2 regions of the Paenibacillus sp. 10L310 genome follow, and region 2 is predicted to be linked to the other one. Evidence: riboswitches for the same ligand, from Rfam matches in the RefSeq annotation. Region 2 holds a riboswitch; the other holds the start of a gene.

Region 1 (4,431 bases), on a different contig from region 2:
GCCAATATGCGCCTTTCCTCCGGTAACGAGAAAAACCTTATCTTCTCCTGCTTCAATCACCTGTAAACGTATGGATTTCAAATCATATGTACTCATACCCATCCACCTATCCTTTTCTATATGTTATATATGGAGGAATTATGGCTGTCATAAGATAAATCCGCAATGAAACTTCTCACACTACGCATATTTTATGGAACCCCCGGGCATACCAAGGAGAACGTCATTTTGGAAAAGGAGGCCGTTTATTATGCGCGTACGCCTCATTATGCTGATGGTTATCGTTATTTTTCTCGGGGGATCTCATGCTCCAGTTTCATCGCAGGATGTTTCAAGCCCGCCAAGTGAATCAGTATCAGGTTCGGATTCTGCGGAAGAAGAACAACTGACATTGGGACAATTACGTCAAAAATATGCCGATACGTTCAAAACCAATGGTCCTTCAACCAAGAAGGTTGCACTGACTTTTGATGATGTACCTGATCCACGATTTACTCCACAAGTACTGGATGTATTGAAGAAATACAATGTCAGAGCTACATTCTTCATCGTGGGTAGTCGTGCTGAGAAACATCCGGATCTGGTGAAACGCATCGTTAAGGAAGGGCATATGGTTGGTAATCACAGCTACAATCATCCTGAATTCAGTAAGCTGTCGATGAATGCCTTTCGCAAACAAATTTTACATACCGGGGATATTATTCAACGTTTGGCGGGTTATACGCCTAAGATGATTCGGCCACCTTATGGAGACATTAATGAAGAACAGCTGAGATGGGCTGCCAAACAACACTATAGCATTGTGAACTGGAACGTAGACTCCCTGGACTGGAAAGGCCTTTCAAAGGAACAGGTGAAAGATAACATCCTGTCTGCCGTGAAACCTGGCTCCATCGTTCTGCAACATGCTGGAGGCGGTGTAGGGTCAAACCTGAACGGCACGATTGAGGCTTTGCCTGAAATTATTGAGGAACTACGTAATCGGGGATATGAACTGGTCACCTTGGACGAAATGCTGGGATTGCCCAAGGCCAAAGATTAAGATGACCGTGGTAGAAATAAATGAGAATATTAAAAGGGTGCTGTTCAATCGCGGATTAGCAACTGGCAGACACCCTGTTTGAATTCATTTTAAATGTTATTTTCTCTCTACTTCAGAATGTACAGCTCGATATCCTGAAAACCAAATGAACTTACAGACTGTTTGCTACCCGGGATAAAGATATCAATCCGGTGACCTTTGATTGCACCGCCCACATCCCGCGCTGTGGCTACAAAAGCCTGTTTTGGCAATCCTGGATGGCTGTGACCAGTTACCAGTACTTTAGTTCCAAGTGGAATCACACTTGGATCAACTGCAATCGTACCCAGTTCAAGGTCATTTCCGAAATAATCGACTGCACCCCAGCCTCCATTTTCAGACGGATCTGCAGAGTATGCCGTTGCTTTTACGTTCACAGCTTTGCTGTAATCGAATGTCTTACCCCAGGCTTGAACCACTTTGTTATCTGCGTTGACGTCCAAGCTTGCTGTAGTAACAGTCTTCGCTTGGGTCTTGCTCTCCGTTGCCGCAGCGGCTGCTACATTGTTTGCCTTACCGGGAATCGTAATTTTCAAACCACCATAAATGTTGTAAGGTGAAATGTCGTTGTTTGCTTTAATTAACGTGTTGAGTGCTACTCCATATTGTTTTGATAAGGTGTAGAAGGTATCCCCTTCTTTGGCCACATGAACTGAATCGGCGTGAGCCGGAACGGCTTGAATGAGCATTGCTGTTGTCATTAATGCTACTGCTGTTTTGGCTATACGTTTCTTGTTAATCATGGTCTTCCTCCCTCATTGTGCCTGCGAAGTTAGTTGTCGGATTCGGATGAGGAGCCCACCCTATAGGTTCTTCATTACATTTGAAACGTTATGTACCCCTAATTCACCCCAAGCAGTGTGCTGTAGATCTTCCCCCTGCACAATCTGCATCGTTACATCCCCCGCACTCCCTGTCCGGAAGTTTCGGCAGAGTTCAATATATCACAATTTTGTAACCTGAACTTGTAGTAATTCTTACCAAATGGTTTTTAGCATGTAAGCATATGTAAGAATACTGGATAATTCAGAAAAGTTGGGCGAACCGACTTCTTTATATTTGGTAACAGAAAAGTTACTTTTACGAATCCATACGTGATTATTATCCATAAAAAAATAGCGCTACCGACTCGAAGTCAGTAACGCTATTTGATCACTTCATTTAGAGTACTTTGGCAAGAAAATCACGTGTACGTGAATTTTTTGGAGCTCCAAACACCTCATCAGGTGTTCCCTCTTCCACAATAACCCCGCCATCCATGAACAGGATTCGGTCTCCCACTTCACGTGCAAAACCCATCTCATGCGTTACGATGACCATCGTCATCCCGCCTTCTGCAAGACGTTTCATGACATCCAGCACTTCGCCGACCATCTCAGGGTCCAGTGCCGACGTAGGCTCGTCAAACAGCATCACATGCGGCTGCATGGCCAATGCTCTAGCAATGGCGATCCGCTGCTTCTGTCCACCAGACAGCTGATTCGGGAATGTATCTTTTTTATCGTACAAGCCTACGGTGTTAAGCAGATCAGCGGCAATTTTCTCCGCTTCCTGAGTGGATTGTTTCTTTACTTTAATCGGAGCAATCGTAATGTTTTGCTCTACCGTTTTGTGTGGGAACAGGTTGAAGTGCTGGAACACCATGCCCATTTTCTCACGAGTTGCGTTAATGTTATGCTTGGGGTCCGTGATTGACACGCCTTCAAAATCAATCTCTCCTGAGGTAGGCTGTTCCAGCAGGTTCAAACAACGCAAGAACGTACTTTTACCTGAACCGGAAGGACCGATAACCACGACAACCTCACCTTTGCCAATCGTCACGTTTATGCCCTTAAGCACATCGTTATTTCCATAAGATTTGTGTAATTGTCTAACGTCTATCACTTGCACTCAACTTCCTTTCCAGTCGTCCCAGCAGCTTGGACAAAATGAACGTCATTACAAAGTAGATGGCTGCTGCAATCAAAAATGGACTCAAGCCTTGGTACGTAATGTTCTTGACTACACTTGCCTGATACATAATATCCACCATACCGATAACGGAGATAATGGAGGATTCTTTGATGATAGTTATGAATTCATTACCGATCGCTGGTAATACAGCTTTGAAGGCTTGTGGCAATATGATATAACGCATCGCGGCGCCTCTTCCCATACCTAATGAACGCGCTGCCTCCAACTGACCACGATCCACACCTTGGATACCTGCACGGAAAATCTCCGCCAGATAGGCACCACTATTGATTGAAAGTGTAATGATACCTGCCTGAAGTGCAGTGAAGTTAATGCCAAAGCTCAGAGAAAAACCATAGTAAATAATCATCAATTGTACCAGCATCGGTGTGCCACGGATCACTTCAACGTATGCCGTACCGATCCAGCGCAAGATTGCAGCGTCATGCAAACGGAACAAACAGATGATCAATCCAATAATTACCCCGAAGATAACCCCAAGTGCAGACAACAGAAGTGTGTATCCTACACCTGTAGCATAGAAACTTTTGTACTCCCAGAATACTTGGAAAATATTTTGTGATTTGTTCGCTTTATCCGCCATCAAGAGGCTGGCGTCCGTCACCATCTGATTGATTTTATCTTCGCTTTTCAGTCGCTCTAGTGTTCCATTTACTGCAGCTAGCAGCTCGGTATTACCTTTACGAATCCCGATTGCCGCTTCTGCTTGCTCTTCGTCCGGAACAGCAGCAGCAAGTCCAATGATATCGTCCAGATAACCTACAGCAACGGTATCTTCAACGATTGCCGCGTCAATGCGTTTTGTTTGCAGTTGAAGCACGATATCCGAGATTTTATCCAGCGCAGTAAGCTTCGCTCCTGGAATACTCTGTCCGATCGTTTCCTGAATGGAGCCTTTCTGAACGCCAATCTTCGCATTTTCAAGTTCTGCCATGGTTGGATATTTGTCTTTATCCACATTGCGAACCATAATCACTTGTTTTGATTTATAATAGGTGTCGGAAAAATCGATACTTTTCTTCCGCTCATCCGTCGGCGTCATACCTGAAATCACCAGATCAACACGCCCGCTCTGCAATGAAGGCAGAAGACCGTCGAAGCCCATATCCTCAATCACAAGCTCAGCGCCAAGATCTTTGGCAATCTCTTTGGCGATCTCAATATCGAAGCCGACGATTTCATCTTTGCCATTAATCACTTTATGGAATTCATATGGTGCAAAATCGGCACTTGTACCGAGCACCAGCTTTTTACTGCTTGAATTATCTGTAGTTCCACTTGCAAGTGCCACAGGAACGGCAGTCGTCAGCAGAATAACAAAGGTCAACAGCATCATGGTGTAACGACTTATTAATTTCAACCTTTTTCTCTCCCCT
Region 2 (4,431 bases):
TCCAAATCGGCTGCATTAACAATTTTGTTCAGTATATTTTGATCGATCAGAAAGTTCTGACCCAGACTTTTCTTAAATGAGAATCCGTGTCTTTGAATAATCTCTTTCGTACGCTTGGGCGTTGCAATTTCAATCGTCTCTTCCATGTTCTTCATATGCTCACAATCCTTCACGTTCAATTTGCGCTAATGCTGTAGAGAACTCTTCCCGTGTAATCTGAAATACACTGAGACGTTTGTGGAACTGCTTACCGTTACAATAACCGATGCCCAGCAGATTACCCATCTCCATGCGACGTGCAGCAGCCTGCGGATGCACGATAAGTCCTGCCGCGATCAGGTCCTCCCAATCAATCAGGCTCGGAGCACCTTCGTATGAAGTATGTACGCGCGCCAGAGCATGACGGATCGCCTCTGGTGAGGCATTCTCCACCCCAATGTCCCCTTTGCGCGTTGCATCGGCTTCCGGAATGAAGGCATGCTTGCAGCCTGGCACCTTGTTCGCAATAATTTTTCGAATGCGTTCGCCAGCATGATCCGGATCTGTCAGTACAATGACTCCCCGTCTCTCCTGAGCAAGCGCAATCCGCTTCAGAATGCGTTGGTTGATTGCTGATCCACCTGTTTCTATGGTATCGGCTTCCACGGCCCGACGGATAGCTACCGTATCGTCACGGCCTTCCACCACAATGACTTCTTTTATCATGTTCCATTTCTTCCTTTCTAACGCAAAAAGAAGAGGAATATCCTCTTCTCTGCCAAACGGCGGGGGAGACTGAATTCAGACTCCTCCGCCGCATATTCCGCATGAATCATTCATGCAACTATTTTATAGCATTCCCATTTCAAAGTAAAACGATTTTAGTTCGCTTCCGGCTTCACCGGACCGATCACGTAGACCGTCTTGCCTTTCTTACGTCCAAAATTCAGGGCATGCTTCACACTGTCATAATACACATCAATTTTGTTGCCTTTAATGGCACCGCCTGTATCTTCCGCACGACGGAATCCCAGACCTTCGATATATACCCACCAGCCAATTGGAATGACTTTGGGATCAACCGCAATGGTGCGTCCTTCCGTTACACGAGTCCCGGAAGCTGTTTTAGTTCCAATGCCAGGCTCTTCGGAAGAGTAGGCAGTCATGGATACATTTTTAAGTACTTTGGAGTATTTAAAAGAAGTCCCGGATACGGTAATCACTTTGCTGCCCGAGGCAGATGTTTTCTTCGAGTTCGTTGTTGTAGCCTTTTTGGTTGTTGAAGTTTGAGCCGATACGGTCTGAATCTCAGGTTCTTTCACGACCGGTTTTGCTTTGGTGCCGACAGCGATCACTTTATCTACACGATTATTAGCGACAGATTTGCCGACCATTTTTTTGGAGACCAATTCTCCATCCTGAAATACCTTTTCGATATGCTGTACAATTGTGCCTTCTTTGCCATTCACAACGACACGGTTATCACCTTTGTACAAGCTAGGGTCAGCCGTTTTAATGACTTTGTAAGCGATCGGTTGCTCTACATCCACTGTACGCTTTGTTACGCGCACTACACGGATCTTCATCTCCGCTTTGATAGCAGTTCCAAGCGCCGGATACACTTTATCATTACTTTCAACTTGAATACCTGATTTTTGAATTGCATCTTCTACCGATGAATCGGTTGTATACAGAGTCTTGGTGTCTCCGTCTGCCGTAATGTTAACTGGAACGGCCCGCTCAATAACGATTCGGTCTCCATCTGTAATCGCCCCATTCATGGACATGGATACCTTATCGTGAGGGCTGACTGTGATCGACTGCTCCTCCAGCATTTCCTGAAGCATTCCTGTACGAGTCTCTACCACCTGAGCTTTGCCATCAATAACCAGCGAAATTTGTTTCCCGGCCTGACCGTAAACGACTAACAAGATCATGATTGTAAGCGCAATTGAGAAAATCGCGATCAATGCCATTTGACGCATGTTCTCATGCTTCCACCGCAACGCGAAAGACTTACTGGATGATCGTGACTCATGGGTCTCTTCTGGTTGGAATGTGCCCACTTCTCCGTCCTCCTTCATAGCCTCGCCGTCTAAAGTAATGCATGATGTCTTTGACGTGACTATACCAAATTTTCTACAGAACACAGATTGGACCAACATAATCCGGTTCTGCACCATGAATCAATCTTCGCAACATGATGTCATCCTCCTGAATACCTACCGTATGATGACAATATTTCTTTTATTCAAAAACAAAAAAGCCAAAGAAAGAGTGTAAGAGGAACTCTTTCGTGGCTTCCGAATGATTTTGAATATCGGAAATTCATGCACGAGGTTGCCTCTCTTTTTCCGCTTGCGAGGTTAGCTGTCGGGTTCGGGCGAAAGAGAGCCGCCCTATCTTGGGTCACCCGCTCATGGCGGACGCCCTTGAATTCACCCCGAGACCCAAAGAAGAAATCAAATACGGCTTCGCAGTTCCCTTCGCTGCTTTTGGGTCAGCGAACGTTGCGCATCGGCCAAATACACCGATGTTTAAGCCCTATTGGTTCCCCCGCTCTCCGTTAACGGAGACTCAGCGAGACTGATTCATGAAAGTAATGTTGTTTCATCGGAAAGTGTCCCTTTGTTCATCCCCCGAACATCTGTCCAATTTTCCGCACAACAATTCACTGAAAAGATGATATCCTGTTTTGATGCATGTTGTAAAGCGTTGATCAAGTACGTTTTTCTGAATATTTGGTTAAAATATTGTAATATTCTTGATTTATTTGGATCAAAGGGCAAATTACCTCCGCTTACCTGCCTTTTTCACCTCATTTGCTCGTTTTTTTAACGAATCCCAAATCGTTCCATGGCATTTTTGGTTGTTATTGCAGCAATTTCCTCCACCGAAATGCCTTTAATTTCCGCAGCTGCCTCTGCAACCAGACGTACATGCGCTGTCTCATTTCGCTTCCCACGATAAGGGTGCGGTGTCAAATATGGAGCATCTGTTTCAATGAAAAACCGGTCCATAGGAACCTTCTCCAGCACCTCTTTGGGTTGCTTTGCATTTTTGAATGTGATCGGTCCTCCGAAGGAGAGATGGAAGCCCATATCGAGGCAACTTTTTGCTGTTTCCCAGCTGCCCGAGAACGAGTGCATCACACCACCAACTTCACCCGCCTTCTCTTCACGCAAAATTCTTATGATATCCTCATGCGCATCCCGATTATGGATGACAATTGGCATGTTCACTTCACGCGCCAAAGCAATTTGTTGTCGTAATACGCGATGCTGTATTTCTTTTGGTGAAGTATCCCAGTGATAATCCAATCCAATCTCACCGATCGCAACCACTTTTTCATGCTTGCATAAAGATGCAATCCACTCCAAATCGCCCTCCTGCATTGTGATCGCATCTACGGGATGCCAACCTACAGCTGCATATATAAAGTCATATGTTTCAGCGAGTTTCATTGTGGTTGGAATTGTCTCCCGGTTAAAACCAATGTTGATCATGCGACCAACTCCTGCATCTACAGCACGCTGAATCATGTCCTCGCGGTCCTCGTCGAATTGTGGTGCATCCAGATGTGTATGTGTGTCGAACAGCATCATGTCTGTATCTCCCTTCATGTCGAAATAACGACTATCTTCTTTTTCAAAATCCAATTTGTAAAATTCAATAATTTAATGACTCATACATAAAACATTTTGGGTAATCTGTGTATTACATCATTACGTTTGTTTCTTCACAACTACAATATATAGAAGATATACGGATATTCTGATCTATATATTGCTAATTGTGCTCATTCTGCCTGCTTGCATTTACAAAATTATGTCGATCTACATATACTCCCCATTAAAGCAGATTACTGTATCATGGAAAATAGCTCTTTTAGAAAGTGTTTTGATATCGAAATTCTTCATCGGATTATACCCACACGATTACAAGAAATAGGGGCGTATATGTGACGGTAATTCGTGAATAATCGCATCCACCTTGTTTTGCGGGTAATACAAATGATGTTTCCCTCGGTGAAGCCCACTGATGGAACGGACAATGTCAGATACTTCTGACAACTCACGTAAATTGTCCTGTCGATCCAGAAGAAGAATCTGCTTATCTGTGGATTCATCCGGACGAAACACATCATACGGATTATCCGAAGGAAAATCAATTTCAAGATCATATTCGGGATCGAGGCCAGCCTGTACAAAAGCTTCCCGAATCTCTTCCATCATTGTCAAGTCGACCTGTTCAAGCTCTACATACTTATATAACTTGCGATCCATAAAACGTTCGCATAACTCACTCAGAACAGTATCGTCCTCCTTGCGCCACTGCGTAAATGCCGTCTGAATTAATGCTTCATCCAACTGCAAATATTCATCCACGGATAATTCTCCTTCAAATAATTGAGGGAGTGGATCAATCATGAAGCGGAATTGAAAACCATGT

What was found. A riboswitch is a leader RNA that binds a small molecule or an ion and turns the genes downstream of it on or off. The one in region 2 is predicted to bind cyclic di-AMP.
Region 1: linked by a shared signal. The riboswitch ahead of AC1DE7_RS09530 (3D domain-containing protein) and the one ahead of AC1DE7_RS27940 (3D domain-containing protein) in region 2 are both predicted to bind cyclic di-AMP.

Annotation. Positions count from the first base shown of each region.
Region 1 is NZ_JBFTKC010000003.1:119,624-124,054, forward strand. It holds gene lpdD (prenylated flavin chaperone LpdD) at 1-96, opposite strand, end outside; gene AC1DE7_RS09525 (polysaccharide deacetylase family protein) at 251-1,042, shown strand; gene AC1DE7_RS09530 (3D domain-containing protein) at 1,150-1,824, opposite strand; cyclic di-AMP (ydaO/yuaA leader) riboswitch at 1,827-2,023, opposite strand; gene AC1DE7_RS09535 (amino acid ABC transporter ATP-binding protein) at 2,243-2,965, opposite strand; gene AC1DE7_RS09540 (ABC transporter substrate-binding protein/permease) at 2,952-4,415, opposite strand.
Region 2 is NZ_JBFTKC010000022.1:50,391-54,821, forward strand. It holds gene rsmA (16S rRNA (adenine(1518)-N(6)/adenine(1519)-N(6))-dimethyltransferase RsmA) at 1-155, opposite strand, end outside; gene rnmV (ribonuclease M5) at 160-705, opposite strand; gene AC1DE7_RS27940 (3D domain-containing protein) at 861-2,045, opposite strand; cyclic di-AMP (ydaO/yuaA leader) riboswitch at 2,319-2,572, opposite strand; gene AC1DE7_RS27945 (TatD family hydrolase) at 2,814-3,584, opposite strand; gene AC1DE7_RS27950 (HD domain-containing protein) at 3,918-4,431, opposite strand, start outside.